One region of the Bradyrhizobium sp. AUGA SZCCT0160 genome, then DNA from elsewhere that is predicted to be linked to it. Evidence: predicted binding sites of a transcription regulator. Region 1 holds the regulator's gene; each other region holds the start of a gene.
The links. Region 1 encodes HrcA, which represses chaperone genes, less so after heat shock. Its sites were predicted from a motif close to GTTAGCACTCNCNNNNNGNGAGTGCTAAC; they were not measured.
Positions count from the first base shown of each region.

Region 2: a site for HrcA is predicted at 2,525-2,553, ahead of groES (co-chaperone GroES). Genes of this name have one in related genera too.
Region 3: a site for HrcA is predicted at 1,592-1,620, ahead of JQ558_RS26655 (co-chaperone GroES). Genes of this name have one in related genera too.
Region 4: a site for HrcA is predicted at 4,897-4,925, ahead of groES (co-chaperone GroES). Genes of this name have one in related genera too.

Region 1 is NZ_JAFCMD010000005.1:63,125-70,747, reverse strand. It holds gene pncA (bifunctional nicotinamidase/pyrazinamidase) at 1-168, shown strand, start outside; gene JQ558_RS10280 (AraC family transcriptional regulator) at 198-1,052, shown strand; gene JQ558_RS10275 (VOC family protein) at 1,125-1,559, shown strand; gene grpE (nucleotide exchange factor GrpE) at 1,587-2,183, opposite strand; gene hrcA (heat-inducible transcriptional repressor HrcA) at 2,377-3,465, opposite strand; gene JQ558_RS10260 (AI-2E family transporter) at 3,620-5,938, opposite strand; gene rph (ribonuclease PH) at 6,249-6,962, shown strand; gene rdgB (RdgB/HAM1 family non-canonical purine NTP pyrophosphatase) at 6,974-7,603, shown strand; gene hemW (radical SAM family heme chaperone HemW) at 7,596-7,623, shown strand, end outside.
Region 2 is NZ_JAFCMD010000002.1:119,205-126,827, reverse strand. It holds gene JQ558_RS04190 (L,D-transpeptidase) at 1-591, opposite strand, end outside; gene JQ558_RS04185 (protein phosphatase CheZ) at 900-1,685, shown strand; gene JQ558_RS04180 (hypothetical protein) at 1,795-2,310, opposite strand; gene groES (co-chaperone GroES) at 2,671-2,967, shown strand; gene groL (chaperonin GroEL) at 3,216-4,862, shown strand; gene JQ558_RS04165 (hypothetical protein) at 4,980-6,182, shown strand; gene JQ558_RS04160 (NAD(P)/FAD-dependent oxidoreductase) at 6,335-7,623, shown strand, end outside.
Region 3 is NZ_JAFCMD010000019.1:73,314-80,936, reverse strand. It holds gene groL (chaperonin GroEL) at 1-1,140, opposite strand, end outside; gene JQ558_RS26655 (co-chaperone GroES) at 1,232-1,549, opposite strand; gene JQ558_RS26650 (usg protein) at 1,926-2,213, shown strand; gene JQ558_RS26645 (cupin domain-containing protein) at 2,373-2,948, shown strand; gene JQ558_RS26640 (MFS transporter) at 3,063-4,400, opposite strand; gene JQ558_RS26635 (PRC-barrel domain-containing protein) at 4,413-4,925, opposite strand; gene JQ558_RS26630 (amylo-alpha-1,6-glucosidase) at 5,013-7,214, opposite strand; gene JQ558_RS26625 (ABC transporter ATP-binding protein) at 7,403-7,623, opposite strand, start outside.
Region 4 is NZ_JAFCMD010000002.1:315,725-323,347, reverse strand. It holds gene JQ558_RS05135 (NAD(P)/FAD-dependent oxidoreductase) at 1-1,115, opposite strand, end outside; gene JQ558_RS05130 (hypothetical protein) at 1,268-2,470, opposite strand; gene groL (chaperonin GroEL) at 2,588-4,234, opposite strand; gene groES (co-chaperone GroES) at 4,483-4,779, opposite strand; gene JQ558_RS05115 (hypothetical protein) at 5,140-5,655, shown strand; gene JQ558_RS05110 (protein phosphatase CheZ) at 5,765-6,550, opposite strand; gene JQ558_RS05105 (L,D-transpeptidase) at 6,859-7,623, shown strand, end outside.

The DNA of each region.
Region 1 (7,623 bases):
TTCTGCGTGGCATGGAGCGCGCTCGATGCCCGCAAGGCCGACTTTGAGACTTATGTCGTCGAAGACGCTTGCCGCGGCATCGACACCCAGGGCTCGCTCGCGAAAGCCTGGGCCGATATGAGCGCAGCCGGCGTCAAGCGCATCCAGTCCAGCGATATCGCCGCTTAAAGTAGAGCGTTCTCTCGCGAGAGAGCACAATGTCGGATTTAGGCGCACCGCTCGCGTTCGAAATGATCCGCCGTGCACCCTCACAGCGCACGGCCGGCCTGATCACGGGAATGACGGGCTACCGCGAGACCGCGCTTGGCCGATTTTCGCAGCGTGAAGCCGCGCACCTGATCGTGCCGCTGATCATCAGCCTCGGCAGCCCGTTCCTGATCGCGCTCGGCCGAAAGCCCGATGCGGCCGACCGCCAGCCGAGCTTCGCCGCGGGCCTCTATGCCGGGCCTGTTCATATCGAGTCCGATGGCGGCGCCGAATGCGTGCAGGTGGATTTTACCCCGCTCGGCGCCTATCGCTTCTTTGGCGGTGACGTCGCCGGTCTTGCCGCGCGCATGGTCGATATGTCGGACGTGCTCGGCCGCGAGGGCCGGCAATTGCGCGAGCGGCTGGGCGCGACGGCTTGCTGGCAACGCCGCTTCGACCTGCTCGAGGACTTCATCGCCGGCCGCGCCAATCATCTGCCGTCGCCGGAGATCGCGTTCGCCTGGCGCCGGCTGGCGCGTACCGCGGGCAGCGCGCGGATCACGGCGCTGGCCGGCGAGATCGGCTGGAGCCGCAAGCATCTGGTCGAGCGTTTTCGATCCGAGCTCGGCCTCGCGCCCAAATCAATCGCGCGCATGATGCGCTTTGATCGGGCTTGCCGGCTGGCGCGCAGCGGGACGGCGCCCGGCTGGGCCGGGATTGCCGCCGAGAGCGGCTTTGCCGACCAGGCCCATCTGGTCCGCGAATTCGGCGAACTGGCGGGCGAGACGCCGACGGCCTGGGCGCAGCGGCTGGCGCTGATCGACAGCCGGCTGACACGCCCGAACGAAGCGTTTTCGGACTGGTAACAAATCTTCAAGCCTACGCCACGCCGTATCAGCATACTGACACGGTGAAGCCAAAAGGTACGGAGTTTGTCCATGACCAATGCCAACGACGCGCAGCGCATCTATCCGACGATGCGCTGCAGGGATGCCGATGCGATGATCCGCTGGCTCAAGGATGTGCTGGGTTTCACCGAGCATGTCGTCTACCGCAGCGACGGCGTGGTGCAGCACGCGCAACTTGCCTGCGGCGCTTCGCTGCTGATGCTCGGTCAGGCCCGCGACGATGAGTACGGCAAGTTGGTCGGCGACATCTCTGGCCGGCGCACCGACGCGCTTTATGTCGCCGTCGAGGACCCCGACGCGTTGTGCGCCAAGGTCAAGGCATCAGGCGCCAAGATCGAAATGGAACTGCACAACACCGACTACGGCAGCCGCGATTTCGCCTGCCGGGATCCGGAAGGCAATCTCTGGAGCTTTGGCACTTACTGGCCGAAGGCGCACGAGAAGCCGATGGATGCGCCGGCCTGATCGCAGCCTTGTTAGATTGCGTCCGCCTCAGGTCGTGACGTCGGCGGCGGGCGCCGCCTTGGCGCCGCCCTTGGACACGCCGACCAGCGCCGGGCGCAGCACGCGCTCGCCGATCATGAAACCGGCCTGCACCACCTGCACCACGGTGCCCGCCGGCACCGACGTGTCAGGGACTTCGTACATCGCCTGCTGGAAGTTCGGATTGAACTTCTCGCCGGACGGATCGAATTTCTTGACGCCGTTTTTCTCCAGCGTGTTGAGCAGCGACCGTTCGGTCAGCTCGACGCCTTCGATGAACGCCTTCAGCGCCGGGTCGGCCGATTCCTTCATTTCAGCGGGAACCGCATCCAGCGCACGTTGCAGATTGTCGGCGATGTCGAGAATGTCGCGCGCGAAGCCGGTGATTCCGTAAGCCCGCGCATCGGCAACTTCCTTGGCGGTGCGTTTGCGCAGATTTTCCATCTCCGCCAGCGTGCGCAGCATCTTGTCGCGCGCTTCAGCCGCTTCCTTCGTCAACGCCTCGACCGATCCTTCTTCGGGATCGTCGGGCATGATGTAGGGCTTTGAGACCACGGGCTCGCTCGGCGCCGCCGCGTCATCATTCGGCCGGTTGGGATCGGTCATAAGTCTGCCTTCTCAAAAGAACCGTTCGGGTAAATGGGGATTTGCTGCCCGGGATATCGTGCTTTAGCGGGCGAAAATCAAGCGTTCCATGGCGTTTTCGAGCGATACCTGCACCGGACCTGATCCGGGGCGGGCCCCGGTTCGCGCCAGGAAAGGCGTCAAAACAACAAAGCGGAGCTTTTTTCGGGCCGGCTCAACCACCCAGCATCCGGCTGACGATGCGCGCGGCATAGTCCACCGTCGGAATCACCCTTGCATAGTTGAGCCGCGTCGGACCGATCACGCCGAGCACCCCGACGATGCGGCCGGCGGCGTCGCTATAGGGCGCGATGATGGTGGAGGAACCGGACAGCGAGAACAGCTTGTTCTCCGATCCGATGAAGATCCGCACGCCCTCCGCACGTTCGGCACGACCGAGCAGATCGATGACGCCGCGTTTGGTCTCGAGATCGTCGAACAGCGACTTCACGCGCTCCAGATCTTCCAGCGCATGCAGATCCTCGAGCAGATTGGCATGGCCGCGCACGATCAACTGGCGGTCCTCGCTTTCGCCGCCGGACCAGCTCGCAATGCCGGCCGCGATGATCTTCTGCGTCAGCTGATCGAGTTCGGCGCGGCTTTGCGTCAGCGCGGTTTCGAGTTCGAGGCGCGATTCGGCAAGCGTACGGCCGCGGATGCGGGAATTGAGGAAATTGCTGGCTTCCGTCAGCGCCGACGAGGGAACGCCGGGCGGCAGGGTCAGCACGCGGTTTTCGACCTGGCCGTCTTCGCTGACCAGCACCACCAGCGCGCGTTCCGGCTCCAGCCGCACGAATTCGATGTGCTTCAGCCGCGAATTGGATTTCGCTGTCAGCACCACCGCGGCGGCGCGGGTCAGGCCCGACAGCCGCGTCAGGGCTTCGCCGAGCGCCGCCTCGACCGACTGCGCGCGGCCGACGGACGCAAGCTGGGTCTGGATCGACTGCCGCTCGTCTTCGGTGAGGTCGCCGACCTGCATCAAGGCGTCGACAAAGAAGCGCAGGCCGAGTTCCGTGGGCAGCCGCCCGGCGGAGGTATGCGGCGCGTAGATCAGGCCGAGCTGTTCGAGGTCCGACATCACGTTGCGCACCGAGGCCGGCGACAGCGGCATCGCGATCAGGCGCGAGATGTTGCGCGAGCCGACCGGCTCGCCGGTGGCGAGGTAACTCTCGACGATTTGACGAAAAATGTCGCGCGAACGCTCATTGAGCTGGGCCAGCCCGGCATTCGGCGCAATCAGGCCAATCGGATCGTGGTGGGCCACCAATTACTCCCTCGCTAAGCCTCTAATCTGTCTATCCGGAGGCCCGGTGACAAGCACGCATTTGGGAGGCGGTCTTGGGTGTTATGGACCGTTTGGTTCTGGAGGCTTTTGGGGATTGGAACAGCGTGTTCCGCTCGGATTGGCGCTGCTCAGGCTACTGGGGCACCTCCTGCCCGACCGTCGCCGATGGGGCAGCAGGTGCCGGTTTCACCGACGCTTCCTCGTCGGCATCACTCGTTGTAATGGTGGCTACGACATCGCCGGCCATCGTTTCAAGCAATGCGACCTCGTTTTCTTCCAGGGTGCGGGGTTCGGAGTCGAGAATGCATAGCGCTCCGATTACCAGACCGTCCGCTGCGCGTAGCGGCGCCCCGGCGTAGAAGCGCATGTCCCATTGCTTGATCGTCTCGTTATCGGCAAAGCGCGGATCGCGCTCGATATCCGAAATCACCAACGTCCCGTCGTTGGCTACAACGTAGTTGCAGATCGCGTGTTCGCGGTCCATCGGCAGCAGCGTGCCTGCATCGTCGGTGATCGCAGCTGGCAATTTTCCACTTTGTCCGACGAAGTATTCGCGCTCCTTGTCGATGGTGGTGATCACGGCAACGCTGGTGTTGAACACGTCGGCCGCTCGCTTGGCGAGTGCATCCAGGGCTTCGCGCTTGTCCCCTTCCAACACCCCGGTCGCTTTCAGCGCGTCGACACGCTCTGCGTCATTGTCAGGCACGGCGGCCTGTTGGGCTGCCTTGGCCTCTTCAGGATCGACGATGCGGTGAATACGACGAACCGCCTCCTCAACCGAAGTCACGGCGGCATCGGCTTTGAGCGTTTCAAGAGATTCGTCGGTCAACAGTTCTGGCGGCGCGTTCCATAGCGCTAGAACGATGCGCACATCCGGCCATCGCCTTCGCAGCCGCCGGCAGGCGTGGCGAGCGGGGATCGCTGGATCCGGCGCAAAGTAACTGAGGCATACAATGTCCGCGCCCTTCAGATCGAGCTTGGCCAGATAGTCGGCATTGACGCTTGCAGCGGGTTGGGAAGCTGCGGCGATCCCTTCGAAAGCGAGCGCATGGGCCAGCATCTCGCCGCCGAGGGCATCGATTTCCCATTTCCCTCCGATGCACAGGACCCTGGGCTTTGCCTCCGGACTCAGGGAGGAGGGGTATTCGTCTCTCAGATCGTCGAGCAGCGTGTCCATTCCGCTTGCCAGGCGCAGGCGGTGCTCGGCGCTTGCGTTCTGGAGATACTCCTCGCTTGCCAGACGGAGGACCTCAATGCCGATTGCGTCGTAGAATGATATGACCGAAGATTTATCGATCTCGGCGCTTGCGATCTCGACAGCTTCGTCGGCATCATTTGCAATCAGCCGCTGATAGATGCGGGCCGGAACATCCAGTGCAGGCGTCGAGCCGAGCATGGTGTTGAGGAAGCGGAACTGCGGCAGATTGCGCCCGAGGACCAGCAGACAAACCGTGAGAGGGGTAGAGAGGATCAGCCCCACGGGCCCCCAAAGCGCTGTCCACAATATCGCCGAGGCGATGAGCGATATCGCCGACAAGCCGGTGCTGGATCCATATAGCAGCGGCTCGACGATGTTGTTGCTGATCAACTCGAGGATGACGATCAGCGCAACGGTCCAGAGTAGCATGCTCCAGCCGCTGTCGACGGCAAAGGCGAGCGCGATCGGAAAGATCGCAGCAATCAGCGGGCCGACATAGGGGACGAAGCGCATGACCGCGCCCACGGCGCCCCACAGCAGGGCGCCTGGTACACCGATGAACCAGAGGCCGGCCGCTAGCGGCACGCCGTAGCTGATATTTACGAGTAACTGCATCAGGAGATATCTGCTGATACGCGCGCCAGCCTCCTGAATCGCATCGGTCGAACGATGAAAGTTCCCACCCAACAGGCGCAGAAACCGATCGCGAAGGTCGCCAATATCAAGCAGCGCCAGAAAGACGAAGATCAGGATGATGCCGGCGGTGGCCAGAGGCTCCGCTGACCGCACAAGCCAGGCAAATGCCTGCTCGAACGGCGTTTGCGGTGTGGGGACGATTTCGACGCGCTGCGGGACGGGCCCGTCCGCGGGTTTATCGTCCTTTGACTGCACCTCCTTCTGCAAGCGTTCGACGGTTGTCAGCACACCGTCGAACATTCCCGGTGCTTTGAGATTCTGGCGCAGATCCGACAGCTTCGTCAGTATCGTCGATTGATAGGCCGGCAATTCGACCGCGATCGAACGGACCTGGGCGCCGAGAACGACGCCCAGTCCTACCAGAGCGCACACGACGGTCACCATGACCAGACTCGTCGCGAGCAGTCTCGGCAAGCCTAGTCGGACAAACCAGGTGACCGGCGGATTCAGTGCGAACGTGATCAGGAAGGCGATCGCGAGCGGTATGAGGATTTCGCGGCCGTAATACAGGCCGGCAAGCAGGACTGCGGCCGACACCAGGGCGGCGGCAACTTTCACAATATTCAGTTCGCGAGACGTAACGGAATCCCCCCGGGCCTTGCCGGGTGGTGGAAGGGCCGGGGCTGTAGACGCATTAGACATTTTGGTCAGCCTCACACGCAAACGCGAACGGACCCGGCAAGTTCCCATCTCGTGAGCAGCTCCTGCGGGCGGGGATTCCGACCACGGGAAAGTCTCTGAGCGCACAGATGGGCGAAGCCGATCGAGTATTCAGACGGTTTTGGCGTGGCAAAGGCCTTGCCGCTGCCCGCTCCCCCTCCTACAAGCACCGCGAACCGCTTTTACTTGATTTTCCGGAGGATTCCCCATGCGGCCAAGCCGCCGTGCGCCCGATGAGCTGCGTCCCGTGTCGCTGGAACGCGGCGTCGTCAAATACGCCGAAGGTTCCTGCATGGTGAAATTCGGCGATACCCATGTGCTGGTCACGGCTACGCTGGAAGAACGCCTGCCGCCCTGGCTCAAGGGTCAGGGCCGCGGCTGGGTCACGGCCGAATACGGCATGCTGCCCCGCGCCACCCTGGAACGCACCCGCCGTGAGGCCGCGGCCGGCAAACAAGGCGGCCGCACCGTCGAAATCCAGCGCCTGATCGGGCGCTCCTTGCGGGCGGCTGTCGACCTCGAAGCGCTCGGCGAGCGTCAGATCACGGTCGATTGCGACGTGATCCAGGCCGATGGCGGCACCCGCACTGCCGCGATCACCGGCGCCTGGGTGGCGCTGGCCGACTGCATCTCGTGGATGAAGAACCGCAACATGCTGAAAGCCAATGTGCTCCGCGACAATGTCGCGGCGATCTCCTGCGGCATCTATCAGGGTACGCCGGTGCTCGACCTCGATTATGCCGAGGATTCCGAGGCCGATACCGACGCCAATTTCGTCATGACGGGCGACGGCCGCATCATCGAGGTGCAGGGCACCGCGGAGAAAACGCCGTTCTCGCAGGACGAGTTCCTGGCGCTGATGGCGCTGGCGCGCAAGGGCGTCGCGCGTCTGGTGGACTTGCAAAAGATGGCCGTCGCGTAGTCTGATTGATCATGCACCGTCGAATCACAGGCCGCCTGGTGATCGCGACCCACAATCCCGGCAAGCTTGCCGAGATGCGCGAACTGCTGGCGCCGCATGGCGTCGAGGCGATCTCCGCGGGCGAACTCGGCCTCGATGAGCCCGAGGAGACCGGCGAGACCTTTCGGGACAACGCGGCGATCAAGGCGATCGCGGCCGCGAAAGCCGCGCAGCTTCCGGCCTTCGCCGATGATTCCGGCCTCGTGGTCGACGTGCTGGACGGCGCGCCCGGCATCTATTCGGCGCGCTGGGCCGGCAAACCTGCGGATTTTCTGGCGGCGATGACGCGGGTCGAACGCCTGTTGCAGGAGCGCGGCGCCAAAACGCCAGACAAACGCAAGGCGCATTTCGTGTCCGCGCTGTGCGTCGCCTGGCCCGACGGCCACCTCGAAGAGGTCGAGGCGCGGGTCGATGGAACTTTGGTGTGGCCACCGCGCGGCACCGAGGGTTTCGGTTACGATCCGTCGTTCCTGCCCGATGGGCACGGCCGCACCTTCGGCGAGATGGCCAGCATCGAGAAGCACGGCCTGCCGCCGCTGGGGCTCGGCCTGTCGCACCGCGCCCGCGCCTTCGTCAAACTGGCGGAGATCTGCCTTGGCTAGCTTCGAGCGCCCCGAGATCC
Region 2 (7,623 bases), on a different contig from region 1:
CGGCGGGGTCCAGGCCGGCCATTCCTTCTTCGCCGAAATCGTCTTGACGCCGGACCAGGTGAAGCCGGGGCGGCCGACGCCGATCCCGTAGCGCAGCGCCTTGCCGTCGCCCTGCACCAGGAACAGGAACTTGTTGGGCGTATCGACGACGATGGTGCCGACACCTTCCTTGCCGTGATAGTCGACAACCTGCTTGTTGTACTTCGGATCGACCGGGCGCTGTGCCGGCTCGAGCGCCTCTTCCTGCTGCTGACGCATCGATTGTTGCGGATCCATCGGCGGCAGGGTGCCGCGCCGTCCGCCATATCCGTACCCCGGCTGCTGCTGGTAATCCGGCTGCTGCTGATAGACGGGCTGCTGCTGATAGCGGCCGCCCTGCACCGGCCCATCGCCGAACAGGAATTCAATGAAGCCGCCGCCCATTTGCGAACGTTCGGCATAGGCGGTGCGTACCGGCGCAGGTTGCGCGGGCCGATTGGCGTAGATCACGGTGGGTTCGGCGAGCGGAGAGGCGTCGATCGCCAACGCAGAATCGGAGAAGCCAAGGCACGACACGCCCGCAAGGAGCGCGAGAGACATTTTTCTGAACATCGACGTACTCTGTACTGTTTCGTCACTGTTAGATCTTGGCGACGCCTGAGCGGCGCCGTTGCACGTGGTCAATAAAGGGTCAAAACCACATCGGTTTGGTAAACAGAAACGGCGTTTGGATTCACCACGTCACAGGTTGCGCGCTGATTTGCCCGGTAGCGTTTATTTTGAGTGAACGCCGCACACGCATGGTTAATCCCTGGTATGCGCTTCGCGCAACACTGCGCCGCGATGTGTTCCCGCGTGAACCTCACGTTAAATCGCATCTGTCTAAAACAGGTCACGGAGTTAAGGGGTGGGAATACATCATGTCGGTTAGTCGCAAACGTTTTCGTATCGAACAGGCCATTTTGGGCGATGTGCCAATACCGGTGTCCGCGGCTGCCGAAGGCGGCGACATCGGCCCGATGCATCGCGAGATCATGAGCGAGCTGCGCTCGATCCGCGCCCAGATGGCCGCGGGCGGTCAAGGCCGCTCAGTTGTGACTGAATCGGCGGAAGCGTCGGTGGCGCGCGAGGTTGCCGAAGCCCAGGCGCTGCTGGAAACCTATCGTGCCCAGATCGAGCAGTGTGAAAAGCTCAAGGTCGAACTCGACCTCATTCACGACGCCATCAACCGCACCAAGCGCGAAATCGCAACGCTGCACGGCAAGAGCTTTGACGGCGGCGAAATGGCCAAGGTCAATGGCGAGCTCGGCGCCGTCGTCGGCGGAACCGAGCAGGCCACGCAGCAAATTCTCGAAGCCACCGAGGCGATCGACCAGGCGGCGACCGCGCTGTCCAAGAACACTTCGCCGGACCAGCAGAAGCTGCTCAGCGAGGAAATCCAGGAACGCGTCATCGCGATCTTCGAAGCCTGCAATTTCCAGGATCTCACCGGTCAGCGCATCAGCAAGGTGATGACCACGATGAAGTTCATCGAGAACCACATCAACGTCATGATGGACATCTGGGGTGGCGTCGACGCGCTGAAGGCGCACGCGACCCCGATCGTCGACACCCGTGAAGGCGACGCCAAGCTGCTCAACGGTCCGAAGCTCGACGGCGACGTCGGCCATGCCTCGCAGGACGACATCGACGCGCTGTTTGATTAGGAATTCCGGCGCGCCGGGCGACAACGCCTGGCGACGTCACGTCGAGAAAAAAAACGCCGGCGCGGAGCCGGCGTTTTTTATTGCGGATGAGGTTAAGGCTTTTGTGGTCTCACGCGCGCGGCGCGCAGCGGACATAGACCATGTTGCCGTAACGAACCCCGGCATCCTTTTCGACGAAGCGGGTCACCAGCACACGGCCGTCGAACGAGACGATCTCGCGATCCTGCTCGCCCGGGGTCGCTCCCGCCGGGCCGATATAATTCTTGCCGCTCGGAGAGCCCTTGAGGCGCAGTTCCTGCGGGGTCGCCTGGTCGGCCAGATGCATGACCACGCCCCCGGAGGTGCCGGCGGTGATCACATAAGGCTGCCTGCACTGATCGCGGGCCATCTTTTCGGTGCGGGCCCGGTCGTTCGGATTCTGATACGAGGCGAGACCCCAGCGGCCGACGATTTCGTCGGAGCGGATCGTCGCCGGCATCTCGGGCGCCACGCCCGGCTCGGGCGGAGGCGCGGAACTTGATGACAGCGACGGCAGGCTCATGCTGCTGCACGCCCCCAGGATTATCGTGAGCGCCGAGGCGATCGCCAGATTGGCAACCACGCGCGCAGTACCGGACCCGATCATCGCATTCCCCCAAACAAGTTTTTTGGCCGCACCCGTCCTGCAGCCAACCGTAAAACACGTGCCGGAGCAATGACGTCCATCAAATTACGCCGCCGCTCCGATTTGGTTTCTCAGGGAGCATCCTATATTGGCCTCACCAAGGCCTTAACCTTTTTTGGGCCTTAACCCCCTTGCTTGACAGGATCGGCGCCAAGCCATATTCCCCGGACCACACATTAGCACTCAAATGCGACGATTGCTAAGGCAAGAATTGCCCGGGGAGTTTGGCCGTCCCGCCCGGGACGGTGTCGAATACCCGGCATTAACAGCCATTTTGATGGCAATCAGACCTGAAACCAAGCCTTCCACAGAGGAAACCTCATGGCCAAATCCAAATTCCGCCCGCTGCATGACCGCGTCGTGGTCAAGCGTATCGACGCCGAAGAGAAGACCAAGGGCGGCATCATCATTCCCGACAGCGCCAAGGAAAAGCCCTCGCAGGGCGAAATCACGGCCGTCGGCCCGGGCGGCCGGGACGAAGCCGGCAAGCTGATCCCGATTGACCTCAAGGTCGGCGACCGCGTGCTGTTCGGCAAATGGTCGGGCACCGAGGTCAAGCTCGACGGTGAGGAACTCCTCATCATGAAGGAATCCGACATCATGGGCGTGCTGGTTTAAGCACCGCCTGACTACCGCCGCACCCTCATTCGTCGGCGCATCCCTTCTTTCCTTCTCCCCTTGTGGGAGAAGGTGGCGCGCAAAGCGCGCCGGATGAGGGGTCTCCATCCGCGGAGACAGACCCCTCACCCGTCACGAACGCGCCTTCAGCGCGTCCGTGCCACCCTCTCCCACAAGGGGAGAGGGGAAGAAGACCCGGCCACGACAGGCGGCAAAACCGTACCCAATCCAATCAGGAGTAAATCCACATGGCTGCCAAAGACGTTAAATTCGCCGGAGACGCCCGCGATCGCATGCTGCGCGGCGTCGATATCCTCGCCAACGCCGTGAAGGTGACGCTCGGCCCGAAGGGCCGCAATGTCGTGATCGACAAGAGCTTCGGCGCCCCGCGCATCACCAAGGACGGCGTCACCGTCGCCAAGGAGATCGAACTCGAGGACAAGTTCGAGAACATGGGCGCGCAGATGCTGCGCGAAGTTGCCTCCAAGACCAACGACACCGCCGGTGACGGCACCACCACCGCGACCGTGCTCGCCCAGGCGATCGTGCGCGAAGGCGCCAAGTCGGTTGCCGCCGGCATGAACCCGATGGATCTGAAGCGCGGCATCGACATCGCGGTGCTGGCCGTGGTCAAGGACATCGAAAAGCGCGCCAAGCCGGTCGCCTCCTCCGCCGAAGTCGCCCAGGTCGGCACCATCTCGGCCAATGGCGATGCCGCCATCGGCAAGATGATCGCGCAAGCGATGCAGAAGGTCGGCAATGAAGGCGTCATTACCGTCGAGGAAAACAAGTCGCTCGAGACCGAAGTCGACATCGTCGAGGGCATGAAGTTCGACCGCGGCTATCTGTCGCCCTACTTCATCACCAACGCCGAAAAGATGACCGCCGAGCTCGAGGACGTCTACGTGCTGCTGCACGAGAAGAAGCTCTCCGGCCTGCAGGCGATGCTGCCGGTGCTGGAAGCCGTGGTGCAGTCCGGCCGCCCGCTCCTGATCATCGCCGAGGACGTCGAGGGCGAGGCGCTGGCGACGCTGGTGGTGAACCGTCTCCGTGGTGGACTGAAGGTCGCCGCCGTCAAGGCGCCGGGCTTCGGCGATCGCCGCAAGGCGATGCTGGAAGACATCGCGATCCTGACCGGCGGTCAGCTGATCTCCGATGAGCTCGGCATGAAGTTGGAAAGCGTCACCGTCAACATGCTCGGCCGCGCCAAGAAGGTTGTGATCGACAAGGAGAACACCACCATCGTCAACGGCGCCGGCAAGAAGCCCGCGATCGAAGCCCGCGTCAGCCAGATCAAGGCGCAGATCGAGGAGACCACCTCGGACTACGACCGCGAGAAGCTGCAGGAGCGCCTTGCCAAGCTCGCCGGCGGCGTCGCGGTGATCCGCGTGGGCGGTGCGACCGAGATCGAGGTCAAGGAGAAGAAGGACCGCGTCGAGGACGCGCTCAACGCAACCCGCGCGGCCGTGCAGGAAGGCATCGTGCCGGGCGGCGGCGTGGCGCTGCTGCGCGCCAAGAAGGCGGTCGGCCGCATCCAGAACGACAATTCCGACGTTCAGGCGGGCATCAACATCGTGCTGAAGGCGCTGGAAGCTCCGGTTCGCCAGATCTCGGAGAACGCCGGTGTCGAGGGCTCGATCGTGGTCGGCAAGATCCTCGAGAACAAGTCCGAAACCTTCGGCTTCGACGCCCAGACCGAGCAGTATGTCGACATGGTCGACAAGGGCATCATCGACCCCGCCAAGGTGGTGCGCACCGCCCTGCAGGACGCTTCCTCCGTCGCCGGCCTGCTGGTGACCACCGAAGCCATGGTCGCCGAGCTGCCGAAGGAAGCGGCCCCGCCGATGCCCGGCGGTGGCGGCGGCATGGGTGGAATGGGCGGCATGGGCTTCTAAGTCTCGCCGACCAATGCAATCATCGAAGGCCGCCTCCGGGCGGCCTTCTTTTTTGGCGACATGATCTGGAGGTTTGCTACTTACGACGACGCTGATTCTCTCCCTTGAGGAATTCCCATGCGCGCACTCCTGCTCTGCCTGCTCGGTCTGGTGACGGCCTCGGACCTGGCTTTTGCCCAGATGAAGCTCCCCTCCAAGGCAGCACCGGCACCCGGCGGCAGCGAAGTCAGGTACTTCACCTCGATCGACGGATTGATGGGCGGCAATGCCGACGTGGTCCTCAAGGAGATCCGCCAGGGCAAAACCGTCACCGCGGCCGTGCTCGACGTCTGCTACCCCGTCGAAAAAGGCTCCGACCGCAAGGACCGCTTCGTCGCCAACCTCACTGTTAATGGCCAGAGCCTGACCGGCTCGACGCAAAGCATCGGTGACAAGCTGCCGGTCACCGTGAACCTCGCGCGCAAGGCCAGCGCCGACGGCTTCGAATTCCGCGGCCGGATCACCATCGGCCAGGCGGTGACGGAAGTGGCCTCGACCGACAATTCCGATCTCAGCGAGAAGGAGTTTTTGGACAACCAGACCACCGATGACGGCATCACGCCAACGCCGAAGGACTTCACCGAGGTGTCGCCGGAATCCATCGGCGTGCGGATAAAGCTGGATGCGGCGCTGGATTTCCTCAAGAGCCTGAAGGGCCAGGAGGTGGAACTCGGCCTGAGCAGTCTCTCGATTTCCTGTGACGCGCTCCGCGCCGGCGAACAGACCATCAATCTCACCGCCGATCCGGAGCGGTCGGCGGCGCTGATCGCCAAGGCGAAGTCGACACCAGGCGTGGTCACCGCGGGATGGACCACCGGCATCGTCGAGATGGACCGCACCATCCGTTTTGCCGCCGCCGACTGGCGCGATGGCGACAAGATCAACAAGGACAAGATCGCCGCCGCAGTATCCGCGGTGCTGTCGAAGACGCTCGCAGCCAAGGCGGCGGGTGCGGCGTGGAACGCCAACACCGGCAAGCTGACGCTGACCTTCAAGCGGCCGAGCGAGATCTACCCGGCGCTTGGCCTCACCGACAGCATCGAGGTCACCGCGCTGGTCTCGCCCGACAAGCCCGGCGCGTCGGACCGGCTGATGCTGTGGATCTCGAGCCCGGTGACATCGACCATCGACGAAGGCGCAGGTCCCAAGCTGAACCTGTCCGAAGGCGCCGGCGGCGAGGAGGAAGGCGGCGAGCCGGAAGACGATAATGGTTCGGTCGAGGCGCTCGCCAGGGAGTTCAAGGGCCAGCGCTGGGACATCGACAAATCGGCCTGGAAATAGCGGTTTTCAGCCGTTCCCTTTCTCGATCCTTTCTAAATCGCTGAAGGCGGCTTTCCGCGCACCGCTCCATGCGGTCAGCGCATTTGACATGCCGCACCCGAGCGGCAATGAAACACCCTGATCTTGCAATGGCTTCCAGGGTGCCACGCTGAATGACACGTTATGATGTCGTGATTGTCGGCGCCGGCCTTGGCGGCCTCACAGCTGGAGCGATCCTGGCGCGCGCCGGCCGCAAGGTGCTGGTGGTCGAGCGCAGCAATTCGGTCGGCGGTGCGGCGTCGAGCTACAAATCCGGCGAGCTGTTTGTCGAGGGATCACTGCACGAGACCAGCGACCCGAACGACCCGCGCGACCCCAAACATGACGTGCTGACGCGTGCCGGCGTGATCGACGCCGTCAAATGGATTCCGTCCGGCGCGTTTTACCAGGCGCGCGGCGGCCCGCTCGATCAGCCGTTCCTGATGCCCGACGATTTCGACGCCGCGCGCCGTGCGTTGACCGAACGCTTCCCGGAGGCGCGCCGCGGCATCGATCAACTGCTCGGCGAGATGCAGCACATCGTCGCCGTCATGAGCCGGTTCTCGCGAGGCGACGACGCAACGGAAACCTCGCGCGACCGTCTCGGCGCCCTGATCAAGCTTTTGCCTGACGCCGCGGATTGGCCGTTGTCGCTGTCGCAAAAGCTCGACCGCGTATTCGGCGACAATGAAGCCGTCAAATGCGCGCTTGCCGCCAACCTGTCCTATTTCCACGACGACCCCGCCACGCTGTGGTGGATCTATTTCGCGATGGCGCAGGGCAGCTACCTCCAGAGCGGCGGCCGCTACGTGCAGGGCGGCTCGCAGCGGCTCTCCAGCGCGCTCGCCCGCGCCATCAAGGTGGCCGGCGGCGAAGTGCTGCTGCGCCGTGTCGTCAGCGCCATAGCGCTCGGCGACGGCGCCAAGTCCATCACCCACACCGCCAAGGACGGCAGCGATCCCCGGACCGTGCAATGCGCGCGGATCATCGGCAACGCCGCGCCCGCAGCCCTCGAACCCCTGATGCAGGCGGACGCCGCCAAGCAACTGAGGCAAACTTACGCCCGGCAGGCGCCCTCGACCTCGCTGTTCGCGCTGACGCTCGGGCTGTCAAAACCGCCGTGCGAATTCGGTATCGCCGCCTACTCCACGCAATTGCTGCCGCCCTGGATGAAGCGATTGACCGACTATGCGCAAGGCGCCGCGCTGATGGCGGAAGAGCCCGGCGAGCGCATGCCGCCGATGTCGGTGGTGGACTATGCCGCGATCGATTCCGGCGTGCCGGCGCCGCCCTATGTGCTTTCGATCCTCGGCCCCGATCTGTTGTCGAACTGGGACGCCTCCGACATGGACGCCTATCGCGAGAAGCGCGGGCGCTGGCAGGAGGCGATCGTGCGCTATCTCGCCGCGATCTATCCGGGGCT
Region 3 (7,623 bases), on a different contig from region 1:
GCGGATCACCGCGACGCCGCCTGCGAGCTTGGCCAGACGCTCCTGCAGCTTCTCACGGTCGTAGTCCGAGGTGGTTTCCTCGATCTGCGCCTTGATCTGCTGCACGCGCGCTTCGATGTCGGCCTTCTTGCCGGCGCCGTTGACGATGGTGGTGTTTTCCTTGTCGATCATCACCTTCTTGGCGCGACCGAGCATCTGCAGCGTGACGTTCTCGAGCTTGATGCCGAGATCTTCCGAGATCGCCTGACCACCGGTCAGAACCGCGATGTCCTGCAGCATGGCCTTGCGGCGATCGCCGAAGCCCGGAGCCTTGACGGCCGCGACCTTGAGGCCGCCACGCAGACGGTTGACGACGAGGGTGGCGAGAGCTTCGCCTTCGACGTCTTCCGCGACGATGACCAGCGGCTTGCCGGTCTGCACCACGGCTTCGAGCAGCGGCAGCAGCTCGTTCAGCGAGGAGAGCTTCTTCTCGTTGATCAGGATGTAGGCGTCGTCCATTTCAACGCGCATCTTGTCGGCGTTGGTGACGAAGTAGGGCGAGATATAGCCGCGGTCGAACTGCATGCCTTCGACGACGTCGAGTTCGGTTTCGAGCGACTTGGCTTCTTCAACCGTGATGACGCCCTCGTTGCCGACCTTCTTCATGGCGTCGGCGAGGAACTTGCCGATTTCGGCGTCGCCGTTGGCGGAGATGGTGCCGACCTGGGCGATTTCCTCGTTCGAGGTGACCTTCTTGGAGTTCTTGACGAGGTCGGCGACCACGGCTTCCACCGCCAGGTCGATACCGCGCTTCAGATCCATCGGGTTCATGCCGGCGGCAACCGACTTGGCGCCTTCACGGACGATCGCAGCCGCGAGCACGGTTGCGGTGGTGGTGCCGTCGCCGGCAGCATCTGCGGACTTGGAGGCGACTTCGCGCACCATCTGCGCGCCCATGTTCTCGAACTTGTCGTCGAGCTCGATTTCCTTGGCGACGGTGACGCCGTCCTTGGTGATGCGGGGAGCGCCGAACGACTTGTCGAGCACGACGTTGCGGCCCTTGGGGCCGAGCGTGACCTTCACGGCATTGGCGAGAATGTCGACGCCGCGCAGCATGCGGTCGCGGGCATCAACGCCGAATTTGACTTCTTTAGCTGACATATTTGATTTCCCTGAGTTGAACTTGGTGTCTCACCTCTTCGAGGGGCGCCGCGCAGGCGCTCCTCAGGGGTGAGCGTGTGCGGACTTTGGCTTAGGCGGCCTTCTTCTTGGTCGCGGGAACGTCGGTGAGGACGCCCATGATGTCGCTTTCCTTCATGATCAGCAGCTCCTGGCCGTCGATCTTGACCTCGGTGCCGGACCACTTGCCGAACAGAACGCGGTCGCCGACCTTGAGGTCGATCGGGATCAGCTTGCCAGCTTCGTCACGGCCGCCCGGGCCCACGGCGACGATTTCGCCCTGCGAGGGCTTTTCCTTGGCACTGTCCGGAATGATGATGCCGCCAGCAGTCTTCTCTTCGGCGTCGATGCGCTTGACCACGACGCGGTCGTGAAGCGGACGGAATTTCATGCAGTCCTCCTAAACTTTTGCAAATGTTGTCGATTTTGGCGTCTTGGCAGTCCGGGCAGGCGAGTGCCAGCCCGGCTGCGGGTGATTTAGGCCAGTCTTGTTCGGGGGACAAGGGCTTCTAGCAGAAAAATTGGCACTCAAATATGACGGCTGCCAATTTCATTCATCATAATTAATCACGGTAAACGCCCGCCGACCCCGTATTAGCACGTGCGGTAAGCTGCTGCTAACGCATGAATTTTCAACAGTTCATTAAACATTTAGGCTTGTGATGGGTTGGTATCGTGCGTCACATTTCTCTCATGTGAGCGCATCTCCGCCGGGGTGGCTCGGTGTGGCCACCACGTGAAATGCGCTTCCGACAATGGAGGTTGGCATGGTCTCGCGGGTTGGGGTTGTTTCCGACGATTTCCGGAAGCAGGTGCTGGGTTATGGACTGACGACGGCGGAAATTCTCTATCGGCTGCCGGATCATCCCTCACTGCTGCAAACCTACGTCTGGCAGAACTACGATCTGTTTCCGAAATTTCCGGCGCTGAAAGATTTTCTGGCCTTCTGGCAGGAAAAGCTCGACGGCCCGCTGTATTCGGTCACGGTCGCGCATTCCAAGCTGATCAAGCCAGCCGAGCTTCGCGCCGTGGACGGCGTGTTCAGGCTGCATTGAGCGGAAAGGATTGTAGTTTGTAGGGTGGGTTAGGCGAAGCCGTAACCCACCATCATCAGTCGCTGCATCAACGGTGGGTTACGCCTTCGGCTAACCCACCCTACGAAACCGATTTTGTGCTAGCCTCTCCCCACCAAACGATCAGGGGAGGCAAGAAAAATGGCCAAGCAAAAAGCGACATCGAAAGCCGCAGCCAAAACCGCGGTGAAGAAGAAATGGACGGGCCTCGGCACGGCAGCCAAATCCACAGCCCGCAAGACCATCGCATCAAAAGGCCGCGTCGCCACGGCCAAATCGAAGGCGGCAGCCAAACCAGCGGCGAAGGCCGTAGCAAAGCCGAAGGCTCGGCCGAAGCAGCGCATCGCCATCAGCCATCACCGAGATGAGGATTTCAAGGCCGACGGCCTGCGTACCTATGCACAGTACCGCGATCTCGGCATTGCTGCGGCGACCCATGGCCTGGCGCAGGCGCATGTGATCCGGCTGATCGGACCCTGCAACCCCGAGGAAGTTTCAAAACTGCATTACCACGACGTCGAATTCCAGATGGTCTATGTGCTCAAGGGTTGGGTGAAGACCTACATGGAAGGCCAGGGCGAGACCTTGATGAAAGAGGGCGGCTGCTGGACCCAACCGCCGCGCATCAGGCATCTGATCCTGGATTATTCCGACGACGTCGAATTGCTGGAAGTGATTTTGCCGGCGGAGTTCAAGACGGTGGAATTGGGGACGTAAGACGCCGTCATTCCGGGGCGACGCGTAGCGTCGAACTATGGTGCGCAATTGCGCACCTGAGAATCTCGAGATTCCGGGCTCGTGCTTTGCACGCCCCGGAATGACGAAGGGGCCTCACGCCCGTTTCGTTTCCGGCATCACGAACGCGATCAGGCAAAGCCCTAAACATCCGATCGCGGACAGGCCGAGGAAGGCCGTGCTGTGTCCGAAATGGTCGCTGACATAGCCGGCCAGGACATTGCTGCAGGAAGCCCCGATGCCGACCGCCGTCCCCACCACGCCCTGGGCGAGGTTGAAATGGCCGCTGCCGAAGGCGATGTCGGCGACGGTCAACGGGATGAGAACGCCGAACACTGCGGCGGTAACGCCGTCAAAGAATTGCACGGCGACCAGCAGATAGGGATCGGTGACGGTTGCGAACAGCACGCCGCGGATGGCGAGCGCGGTGAAGCCGATCAGCAGCAGCGGCCGGCGGCCCCATTGCTGGGCCTTGCGGCCGACCGATGGCGACGTCAGCGCCACGATCGCCTGGGGCAGGATGATGCACGCCGCGATCAGTACCGGCGCCCACTGGGTCGAACGAGTCGTCACGATACCGGCCATCAAGGGCAGCATCGCCGCGTTGGCGAGCTGCAGCAACATCACGGCGCCGGCAAAGATCAGCAGCGGGCGCTGGCGCAGCAGATGCAGCACGCTGGTGGCTTCGGGGTCCGGCTTGGCGCGGACGATCGCGCCATGGGCCTGTTCCGGATCGATTTCGCGATCTTTGATCCGGGATAGCGCTATGATGGTGAAGATCACCAGAACGAAGGTGGCGAGAAACACCGAGCGGCTGGAGATGAAATAGCCGCAGGCCCCCATCAGCGCCGCGGCAACGCCGTTGCCGATTGACGCGAACCGCGCATTGCGCCCGAGCCGTTCGCCGATCGCGGCCGGTCCGACCAGTCCAAGGCTGATCGCGGCGATCGCCGGGCCGAGCACGCAACTCGCCAAGGCGTGCAATGTCGCCGCTGCCGCGATGACGGGAAAGATCGGCCATGCCGCATAGGCCAGCGCTGCGACTCCGATCGCTGCGACCGCGAAACCGGCGACCAGCCGTTCTCTCCGGGCAGCGTCGATGATGGCGCCGCCCGGCATCTGGCCGATCAGCCCGACGATACCGCCGATCGACAGCACCAGCCCGATTTCGACCTGGGTCCATTTCTGCGTCGTGAGGTACACCGCGACGAACGGACCAAAGCCGGTCTGGACGTCGGCGAGAAAGAAGATGAACCAGTCGAGGCCGCGCTGGCTTTGCGCCGAAGGGTGCGGCTCGGGCGATGCCGGCGGCGGCGGTGACGTGTCGCCGCGTTCATCGATGGACGGCGCGCCCCGCGTCTCACCGGCAAAATCCTTGCCAAGATCTTTGGCAGAATCTTTGGGATATGGGTTCGGGCGCGCGGACAGTGGCATTCTCCTCCGCGGTCAGTGATCGAATTGCAGGGGTTGCAGACTGCCGGTGGCGCCGAGCACCACGATCGGCGTATCTTCCTTGTATTCGGGTGCGGCCTTGACCTGTTCCAACGTCAATTCGAGCGTCATGCTTTCCTTCTTGTTGGTAACTTGTCCGAAGTGGAGTGCGTTCCAGTCGACGACGATCTTTCGGCTGCCGACGCCGAGAAAGCCGCCGAAATCGATCACCGCGGCGCGCACGGTTCCGGAGCGATCGACGATCACGTCGACGATGCGCCCCATGTTCTCGCCCGCCGTGCTGCGGACATCGCGTCCGAGAATCCCGCGTGCGTCCGCCGCCCGGATGACCGTGACGGAGGGCGGGGGCGCCGGCTCTTTCGGCGCATCCGGCGAGGCCTTTGCCGCCGGACTTGGTGCGGCGGGAGCCGGCGGACCCTTGTCTGGTTCCTGCGCTACCGCCAGTGCGCCGAGAGATATCGCGCTCCACACCAGAACGGCTGCCGTGATTTTTTGCCCTGAACGCATGCGGTCTCCTGAACCTCTCACGGTTGCGCAGAGGTGACGAACCGGCCGCAGCTGGTTTCGTCACCATTTCCCCAAGTACGGTCGCGGTCAGCGCGACAACACGATCGAGACCTGAACCCGGCCGCGCGTCCGCATCATTTCGAGCGATACGTCGTCGCCGTGACGGCGCAGGCGAAGGTCCACGCTGGAATCGCCAAGCCGCAAGTCACGCAGCACGACCTCGTTCAGGAATTCCGGCAGACGGGGATTCCGCAGGCGGATTTCGCCGGCCCGCGCATCGAATTCAAGGCCCAGCGAAGCTTCCAGCAGCGTGAACGGCGTCGCGCTCGCCCATGCCTGCGGCGAGCACGCCACGGGATAGAGCGTCGGGCCAAACCGCCGCTCCCGATGGAAGCCGCAGAACAATTCCGGCAATCGCCGCAGGTCCATGTAACTCGCCGCACCGAACAATCCCTTGAACAGGTGTTCGACGGAATGTTTCAGGCCGTAGCGCGCAAGGCCCAGCGCGATCAGCGCGTTGTCGTGCGGCCAGATCGAACCGTTGTGGTAGGACATCGGATTGTAGCGGGACTCGCCCAATGCCACGGTACGAATGCCCCAGCCGGTGAAGAAGCGCGGCCGCATCAGGTCGGCGGCGACCATGCGCGCGCGGTCCTCGCCAATGATGCCCGTGAACAAGAGCTGGCCGGCATTGGATGTCCGCACCTTGCACGGCCGCTTGGCGCCGTCGAGCGCGAGCGCGTAGGTGCCCATATCAGGGCACCAGAACGCCTCCTCAAAGCGTGCGGCAAGCTCCGTTGCCTCCTCATCGAGCCTGCGCGCCTTCTCCGCAAAGCCAAGCTGGCGCGCGCAACGTGCCGCCAGCCGTTTGCCGGCGAAGACGTAACCCTGAACCTCGCACAGGGCGATGTGGCCTTCGGCCAACTGGCCATCGGCATGAAAGATCGCGTCGAAGGAATCTTTCCAGCCCTGATTGGCGAGGCCCTGGTCGGATGCGCGCTGATATTCGACAAAGCCGTCACGATCAGGGTCGCCGGGACCGTCGATCCAGGCCAGCGCGGCCTCGATCGCGGGCCACAGTTCGCGCAGCGTGTCCTCGTCGCCGGTGCGCTCGAAATAGAATCCCGCCAGCAACACGAACAGCGGCGTGGAATCGACGCTGCCGTAATATTGCGCGAACGGCACTTCGCGCAGCGCCGCCATTTCGCCGCCGCGCATTTCATGCAGGATCTTGCCGGGTTCGGCATCGTTCAGGGCATCGACGGTCGTGGCCTGATAGGCAGCCAGCCGTTTGAGCACGCCGCAGGCCACACGCGGGTCAATCCACAGCATCTGCAGCGCGGATATCAGGCCGTCGCGGCCGAACGTGGTTGAATACCAGGGAATGCCGGCATAGGGATAGCGGCCATGCGCGGTGTCGGTCATCAGCATGTTGAGATCGGCCATCGACTGGCACAGCACTTCATTGAAGATGCTGTTCGAGGTTTCGACGCTGGCGGCGCCCGCGGTCGAACGGCGCATTTCGCGGCGATGTGCGAGCAGGCCATGCATGAACGGCGCCGGCCGATGCTCCGCGGCATAGTTGCAGGTCACCGCAACGAACACCGAGGTAAGCTGCTGCGGCTCGAGCGCGAAATGATAGCTGCCGCTGTTCACCGCCAGCAGGGTCGGGCGCGGGTCGAAATGCAGATTGGTCGTTCGCGCCTCGCCGTCGAGGCCGCGATACTCGAACCTGACATCGGCGGGGCTGAGCAGTTCGCTGGTGCCGGTGCCGCGGCGCGGGCGCCTGGCGCCGCGCACCTCGAACAGATCGGCGAAATCATTGTCGAACAGGAAGGTCAGATCGATGTGTGCGGCCCGGTCGCCATGGTTCTGGACGGCGATCCGCTGATAGGCGGTGCCGCGCCACAGGAAGATGGTGCGCACGATGTGGATCAGATCCTTCTGCAGGACGATCCGGTCGCCGTCATAGATGTCGGGATTGGTGAGGTCGATCGTCAGCGCGGAATTATCGTCGCGCAGGTTGGAGCCGAGCAGCAATGGCTGGGTCTGGTTCAGCAGGAGCTCGAGCCGCGCCAGATAGCGGGTATCGGCATTGAACAATCCATCGGGTCCACCGGCCGAAGCACCGATGTCGCCGTGGCTGTCGAGGACGATGAACGTATCGTCATGCTTGAGGGTGCGGCGCGGCCGTGCGGCCTGGCCGGTCATGGGAATGTAGAACGGCGATTCCGTGATCTGCTCGGCGAGAGGAGTATCCGCCCGCTGGACGTTGGCTTTGGTGGCCATGCGTAACCTCTGTCCTGTAACTCTAGAGCCTTTTCCGTTCCGATTAAACGGAACGGGCTCTAGATTCCTGATTTGACGCGTTTCATTGACGCCAACCGGTATCCAATTCGCTGGAAAGCACTCTGGCGGATACCGCTCCGCACGCCGCGACGCCGATCTGACTGTGCTCTACATTCGTTTCTGCGATTTCAGGCTGCGTGGATCGCGAGACGGTTCATTTCCTGCGTCACGAGCTGCCGGTACGGACCGGTTTCGCGCATCAGGCGGTCCGGCGGACCATCCTCGATGATCTTGCCTTCCCTGAGAACCACGACGCGATCGAAGTTCCGCAGCGTGGCGAGACGGTGGGCGATCGCGATCACGGTGCGGCCGCGCATCAGGCGGCCGAGCGCCTCGCGGATCGCTTCTT
Region 4 (7,623 bases), on a different contig from region 1:
ACCGACATCGGCGGCATGCGCTCGCCGGGCTCTTCCGCCATCAGCGCGGCGCCTTGCGCATAGTCGGTCAATCGCTTCATCCAGGGCGGCAGCAATTGCGTGGAGTAGGCGGCGATACCGAATTCGCACGGCGGTTTTGACAGCCCGAGCGTCAGCGCGAACAGCGAGGTCGAGGGCGCCTGCCGGGCGTAAGTTTGCCTCAGTTGCTTGGCGGCGTCCGCCTGCATCAGGGGTTCGAGGGCTGCGGGCGCGGCGTTGCCGATGATCCGCGCGCATTGCACGGTCCGGGGATCGCTGCCGTCCTTGGCGGTGTGGGTGATGGACTTGGCGCCGTCGCCGAGCGCTATGGCGCTGACGACACGGCGCAGCAGCACTTCGCCGCCGGCCACCTTGATGGCGCGGGCGAGCGCGCTGGAGAGCCGCTGCGAGCCGCCCTGCACGTAGCGGCCGCCGCTCTGGAGGTAGCTGCCCTGCGCCATCGCGAAATAGATCCACCACAGCGTGGCGGGGTCGTCGTGGAAATAGGACAGGTTGGCGGCAAGCGCGCATTTGACGGCTTCATTGTCGCCGAATACGCGGTCGAGCTTTTGCGACAGCGACAACGGCCAATCCGCGGCGTCAGGCAAAAGCTTGATCAGGGCGCCGAGACGGTCGCGCGAGGTTTCCGTTGCGTCGTCGCCTCGCGAGAACCGGCTCATGACGGCGACGATGTGCTGCATCTCGCCGAGCAGTTGATCGATGCCGCGGCGCGCCTCCGGGAAGCGTTCGGTCAACGCACGGCGCGCGGCGTCGAAATCGTCGGGCATCAGGAACGGCTGATCGAGCGGGCCGCCGCGCGCCTGGTAAAACGCGCCGGACGGAATCCATTTGACGGCGTCGATCACGCCGGCACGCGTCAGCACGTCATGTTTGGGGTCGCGCGGGTCGTTCGGGTCGCTGGTCTCGTGCAGTGATCCCTCGACAAACAGCTCGCCGGATTTGTAGCTCGACGCCGCACCGCCGACCGAATTGCTGCGCTCGACCACCAGCACCTTGCGGCCGGCGCGCGCCAGGATCGCTCCAGCTGTGAGGCCGCCAAGGCCGGCGCCGACAATCACGACATCATAACGTGTCATTCAGCGTGGCACCCTGGAAGCCATTGCAAGATCAGGGTGTTTCATTGCCGCTCGGGTGCGGCATGTCAAATGCGCTGACCGCATGGAGCGGTGCGCGGAAAGCCGCCTTCAGCGATTTAGAAAGGATCGAGAAAGGGAACGGCTGAAAACCGCTATTTCCAGGCCGATTTGTCGATGTCCCAGCGCTGGCCCTTGAACTCCCTGGCGAGCGCCTCGACCGAACCATTATCGTCTTCCGGCTCGCCGCCTTCCTCCTCGCCGCCGGCGCCTTCGGACAGGTTCAGCTTGGGACCTGCGCCTTCGTCGATGGTCGATGTCACCGGGCTCGAGATCCACAGCATCAGCCGGTCCGACGCGCCGGGCTTGTCGGGCGAGACCAGCGCGGTGACCTCGATGCTGTCGGTGAGGCCAAGCGCCGGGTAGATCTCGCTCGGCCGCTTGAAGGTCAGCGTCAGCTTGCCGGTGTTGGCGTTCCACGCCGCACCCGCCGCCTTGGCTGCGAGCGTCTTCGACAGCACCGCGGATACTGCGGCGGCGATCTTGTCCTTGTTGATCTTGTCGCCATCGCGCCAGTCGGCGGCGGCAAAACGGATGGTGCGGTCCATCTCGACGATGCCGGTGGTCCATCCCGCGGTGACCACGCCTGGTGTCGACTTCGCCTTGGCGATCAGCGCCGCCGACCGCTCCGGATCGGCGGTGAGATTGATGGTCTGTTCGCCGGCGCGGAGCGCGTCACAGGAAATCGAGAGACTGCTCAGGCCGAGTTCCACCTCCTGGCCCTTCAGGCTCTTGAGGAAATCCAGCGCCGCATCCAGCTTTATCCGCACGCCGATGGATTCCGGCGACACCTCGGTGAAGTCCTTCGGCGTTGGCGTGATGCCGTCATCGGTGGTCTGGTTGTCCAAAAACTCCTTCTCGCTGAGATCGGAATTGTCGGTCGAGGCCACTTCCGTCACCGCCTGGCCGATGGTGATCCGGCCGCGGAATTCGAAGCCGTCGGCGCTGGCCTTGCGCGCGAGGTTCACGGTGACCGGCAGCTTGTCACCGATGCTTTGCGTCGAGCCGGTCAGGCTCTGGCCATTAACAGTGAGGTTGGCGACGAAGCGGTCCTTGCGGTCGGAGCCTTTTTCGACGGGGTAGCAGACGTCGAGCACGGCCGCGGTGACGGTTTTGCCCTGGCGGATCTCCTTGAGGACCACGTCGGCATTGCCGCCCATCAATCCGTCGATCGAGGTGAAGTACCTGACTTCGCTGCCGCCGGGTGCCGGTGCTGCCTTGGAGGGGAGCTTCATCTGGGCAAAAGCCAGGTCCGAGGCCGTCACCAGACCGAGCAGGCAGAGCAGGAGTGCGCGCATGGGAATTCCTCAAGGGAGAGAATCAGCGTCGTCGTAAGTAGCAAACCTCCAGATCATGTCGCCAAAAAAGAAGGCCGCCCGGAGGCGGCCTTCGATGATTGCATTGGTCGGCGAGACTTAGAAGCCCATGCCGCCCATTCCACCCATGCCGCCGCCACCGCCGGGCATCGGCGGGGCCGCTTCCTTCGGCAGCTCGGCGACCATGGCTTCGGTGGTCACCAGCAGGCCGGCGACGGAGGAAGCGTCCTGCAGGGCGGTGCGCACCACCTTGGCGGGGTCGATGATGCCCTTGTCGACCATGTCGACATACTGCTCGGTCTGGGCGTCGAAGCCGAAGGTTTCGGACTTGTTCTCGAGGATCTTGCCGACCACGATCGAGCCCTCGACACCGGCGTTCTCCGAGATCTGGCGAACCGGAGCTTCCAGCGCCTTCAGCACGATGTTGATGCCCGCCTGAACGTCGGAATTGTCGTTCTGGATGCGGCCGACCGCCTTCTTGGCGCGCAGCAGCGCCACGCCGCCGCCCGGCACGATGCCTTCCTGCACGGCCGCGCGGGTTGCGTTGAGCGCGTCCTCGACGCGGTCCTTCTTCTCCTTGACCTCGATCTCGGTCGCACCGCCCACGCGGATCACCGCGACGCCGCCGGCGAGCTTGGCAAGGCGCTCCTGCAGCTTCTCGCGGTCGTAGTCCGAGGTGGTCTCCTCGATCTGCGCCTTGATCTGGCTGACGCGGGCTTCGATCGCGGGCTTCTTGCCGGCGCCGTTGACGATGGTGGTGTTCTCCTTGTCGATCACAACCTTCTTGGCGCGGCCGAGCATGTTGACGGTGACGCTTTCCAACTTCATGCCGAGCTCATCGGAGATCAGCTGACCGCCGGTCAGGATCGCGATGTCTTCCAGCATCGCCTTGCGGCGATCGCCGAAGCCCGGCGCCTTGACGGCGGCGACCTTCAGTCCACCACGGAGACGGTTCACCACCAGCGTCGCCAGCGCCTCGCCCTCGACGTCCTCGGCGATGATCAGGAGCGGGCGGCCGGACTGCACCACGGCTTCCAGCACCGGCAGCATCGCCTGCAGGCCGGAGAGCTTCTTCTCGTGCAGCAGCACGTAGACGTCCTCGAGCTCGGCGGTCATCTTTTCGGCGTTGGTGATGAAGTAGGGCGACAGATAGCCGCGGTCGAACTTCATGCCCTCGACGATGTCGACTTCGGTCTCGAGCGACTTGTTTTCCTCGACGGTAATGACGCCTTCATTGCCGACCTTCTGCATCGCTTGCGCGATCATCTTGCCGATGGCGGCATCGCCATTGGCCGAGATGGTGCCGACCTGGGCGACTTCGGCGGAGGAGGCGACCGGCTTGGCGCGCTTTTCGATGTCCTTGACCACGGCCAGCACCGCGATGTCGATGCCGCGCTTCAGATCCATCGGGTTCATGCCGGCGGCAACCGACTTGGCGCCTTCGCGCACGATCGCCTGGGCGAGCACGGTCGCGGTGGTGGTGCCGTCACCGGCGGTGTCGTTGGTCTTGGAGGCAACTTCGCGCAGCATCTGCGCGCCCATGTTCTCGAACTTGTCCTCGAGTTCGATCTCCTTGGCGACGGTGACGCCGTCCTTGGTGATGCGCGGGGCGCCGAAGCTCTTGTCGATCACGACATTGCGGCCCTTCGGGCCGAGCGTCACCTTCACGGCGTTGGCGAGGATATCGACGCCGCGCAGCATGCGATCGCGGGCGTCTCCGGCGAATTTAACGTCTTTGGCAGCCATGTGGATTTACTCCTGATTGGATTGGGTACGGTTTTGCCGCCTGTCGTGGCCGGGTCTTCTTCCCCTCTCCCCTTGTGGGAGAGGGTGGCACGGACGCGCTGAAGGCGCGTTCGTGACGGGTGAGGGGTCTGTCTCCGCGGATGGAGACCCCTCATCCGGCGCGCTTTGCGCGCCACCTTCTCCCACAAGGGGAGAAGGAAAGAAGGGATGCGCCGACGAATGAGGGTGCGGCGGTAGTCAGGCGGTGCTTAAACCAGCACGCCCATGATGTCGGATTCCTTCATGATGAGGAGTTCCTCACCGTCGAGCTTGACCTCGGTGCCCGACCATTTGCCGAACAGCACGCGGTCGCCGACCTTGAGGTCAATCGGGATCAGCTTGCCGGCTTCGTCCCGGCCGCCCGGGCCGACGGCCGTGATTTCGCCCTGCGAGGGCTTTTCCTTGGCGCTGTCGGGAATGATGATGCCGCCCTTGGTCTTCTCTTCGGCGTCGATACGCTTGACCACGACGCGGTCATGCAGCGGGCGGAATTTGGATTTGGCCATGAGGTTTCCTCTGTGGAAGGCTTGGTTTCAGGTCTGATTGCCATCAAAATGGCTGTTAATGCCGGGTATTCGACACCGTCCCGGGCGGGACGGCCAAACTCCCCGGGCAATTCTTGCCTTAGCAATCGTCGCATTTGAGTGCTAATGTGTGGTCCGGGGAATATGGCTTGGCGCCGATCCTGTCAAGCAAGGGGGTTAAGGCCCAAAAAAGGTTAAGGCCTTGGTGAGGCCAATATAGGATGCTCCCTGAGAAACCAAATCGGAGCGGCGGCGTAATTTGATGGACGTCATTGCTCCGGCACGTGTTTTACGGTTGGCTGCAGGACGGGTGCGGCCAAAAAACTTGTTTGGGGGAATGCGATGATCGGGTCCGGTACTGCGCGCGTGGTTGCCAATCTGGCGATCGCCTCGGCGCTCACGATAATCCTGGGGGCGTGCAGCAGCATGAGCCTGCCGTCGCTGTCATCAAGTTCCGCGCCTCCGCCCGAGCCGGGCGTGGCGCCCGAGATGCCGGCGACGATCCGCTCCGACGAAATCGTCGGCCGCTGGGGTCTCGCCTCGTATCAGAATCCGAACGACCGGGCCCGCACCGAAAAGATGGCCCGCGATCAGTGCAGGCAGCCTTATGTGATCACCGCCGGCACCTCCGGGGGCGTGGTCATGCATCTGGCCGACCAGGCGACCCCGCAGGAACTGCGCCTCAAGGGCTCTCCGAGCGGCAAGAATTATATCGGCCCGGCGGGAGCGACCCCGGGCGAGCAGGATCGCGAGATCGTCTCGTTCGACGGCCGTGTGCTGGTGACCCGCTTCGTCGAAAAGGATGCCGGGGTTCGTTACGGCAACATGGTCTATGTCCGCTGCGCGCCGCGCGCGTGAGACCACAAAAGCCTTAACCTCATCCGCAATAAAAAACGCCGGCTCCGCGCCGGCGTTTTTTTTCTCGACGTGACGTCGCCAGGCGTTGTCGCCCGGCGCGCCGGAATTCCTAATCAAACAGCGCGTCGATGTCGTCCTGCGAGGCATGGCCGACGTCGCCGTCGAGCTTCGGACCGTTGAGCAGCTTGGCGTCGCCTTCACGGGTGTCGACGATCGGGGTCGCGTGCGCCTTCAGCGCGTCGACGCCACCCCAGATGTCCATCATGACGTTGATGTGGTTCTCGATGAACTTCATCGTGGTCATCACCTTGCTGATGCGCTGACCGGTGAGATCCTGGAAATTGCAGGCTTCGAAGATCGCGATGACGCGTTCCTGGATTTCCTCGCTGAGCAGCTTCTGCTGGTCCGGCGAAGTGTTCTTGGACAGCGCGGTCGCCGCCTGGTCGATCGCCTCGGTGGCTTCGAGAATTTGCTGCGTGGCCTGCTCGGTTCCGCCGACGACGGCGCCGAGCTCGCCATTGACCTTGGCCATTTCGCCGCCGTCAAAGCTCTTGCCGTGCAGCGTTGCGATTTCGCGCTTGGTGCGGTTGATGGCGTCGTGAATGAGGTCGAGTTCGACCTTGAGCTTTTCACACTGCTCGATCTGGGCACGATAGGTTTCCAGCAGCGCCTGGGCTTCGGCAACCTCGCGCGCCACCGACGCTTCCGCCGATTCAGTCACAACTGAGCGGCCTTGACCGCCCGCGGCCATCTGGGCGCGGATCGAGCGCAGCTCGCTCATGATCTCGCGATGCATCGGGCCGATGTCGCCGCCTTCGGCAGCCGCGGACACCGGTATTGGCACATCGCCCAAAATGGCCTGTTCGATACGAAAACGTTTGCGACTAACCGACATGATGTATTCCCACCCCTTAACTCCGTGACCTGTTTTAGACAGATGCGATTTAACGTGAGGTTCACGCGGGAACACATCGCGGCGCAGTGTTGCGCGAAGCGCATACCAGGGATTAACCATGCGTGTGCGGCGTTCACTCAAAATAAACGCTACCGGGCAAATCAGCGCGCAACCTGTGACGTGGTGAATCCAAACGCCGTTTCTGTTTACCAAACCGATGTGGTTTTGACCCTTTATTGACCACGTGCAACGGCGCCGCTCAGGCGTCGCCAAGATCTAACAGTGACGAAACAGTACAGAGTACGTCGATGTTCAGAAAAATGTCTCTCGCGCTCCTTGCGGGCGTGTCGTGCCTTGGCTTCTCCGATTCTGCGTTGGCGATCGACGCCTCTCCGCTCGCCGAACCCACCGTGATCTACGCCAATCGGCCCGCGCAACCTGCGCCGGTACGCACCGCCTATGCCGAACGTTCGCAAATGGGCGGCGGCTTCATTGAATTCCTGTTCGGCGATGGGCCGGTGCAGGGCGGCCGCTATCAGCAGCAGCCCGTCTATCAGCAGCAGCCGGATTACCAGCAGCAGCCGGGGTACGGATATGGCGGACGGCGCGGCACCCTGCCGCCGATGGATCCGCAACAATCGATGCGTCAGCAGCAGGAAGAGGCGCTCGAGCCGGCACAGCGCCCGGTCGATCCGAAGTACAACAAGCAGGTTGTCGACTATCACGGCAAGGAAGGTGTCGGCACCATCGTCGTCGATACGCCCAACAAGTTCCTGTTCCTGGTGCAGGGCGACGGCAAGGCGCTGCGCTACGGGATCGGCGTCGGCCGCCCCGGCTTCACCTGGTCCGGCGTCAAGACGATTTCGGCGAAGAAGGAATGGCCGGCCTGGACCCCGCCGCCGGAAATGCTGGCGCGGCGTCCCGATCTGCCGCGGCACATGGAAGGCGGTCCGCAGAATCCGCTCGGCGCCCGCGCGATGTATCTGGGATCGACGCTTTACCGCATCCACGGCTCCAACGAGCCCTGGACCATCGGCACCAACGTCTCGTCCGGCTGCATCCGGATGCGCAAT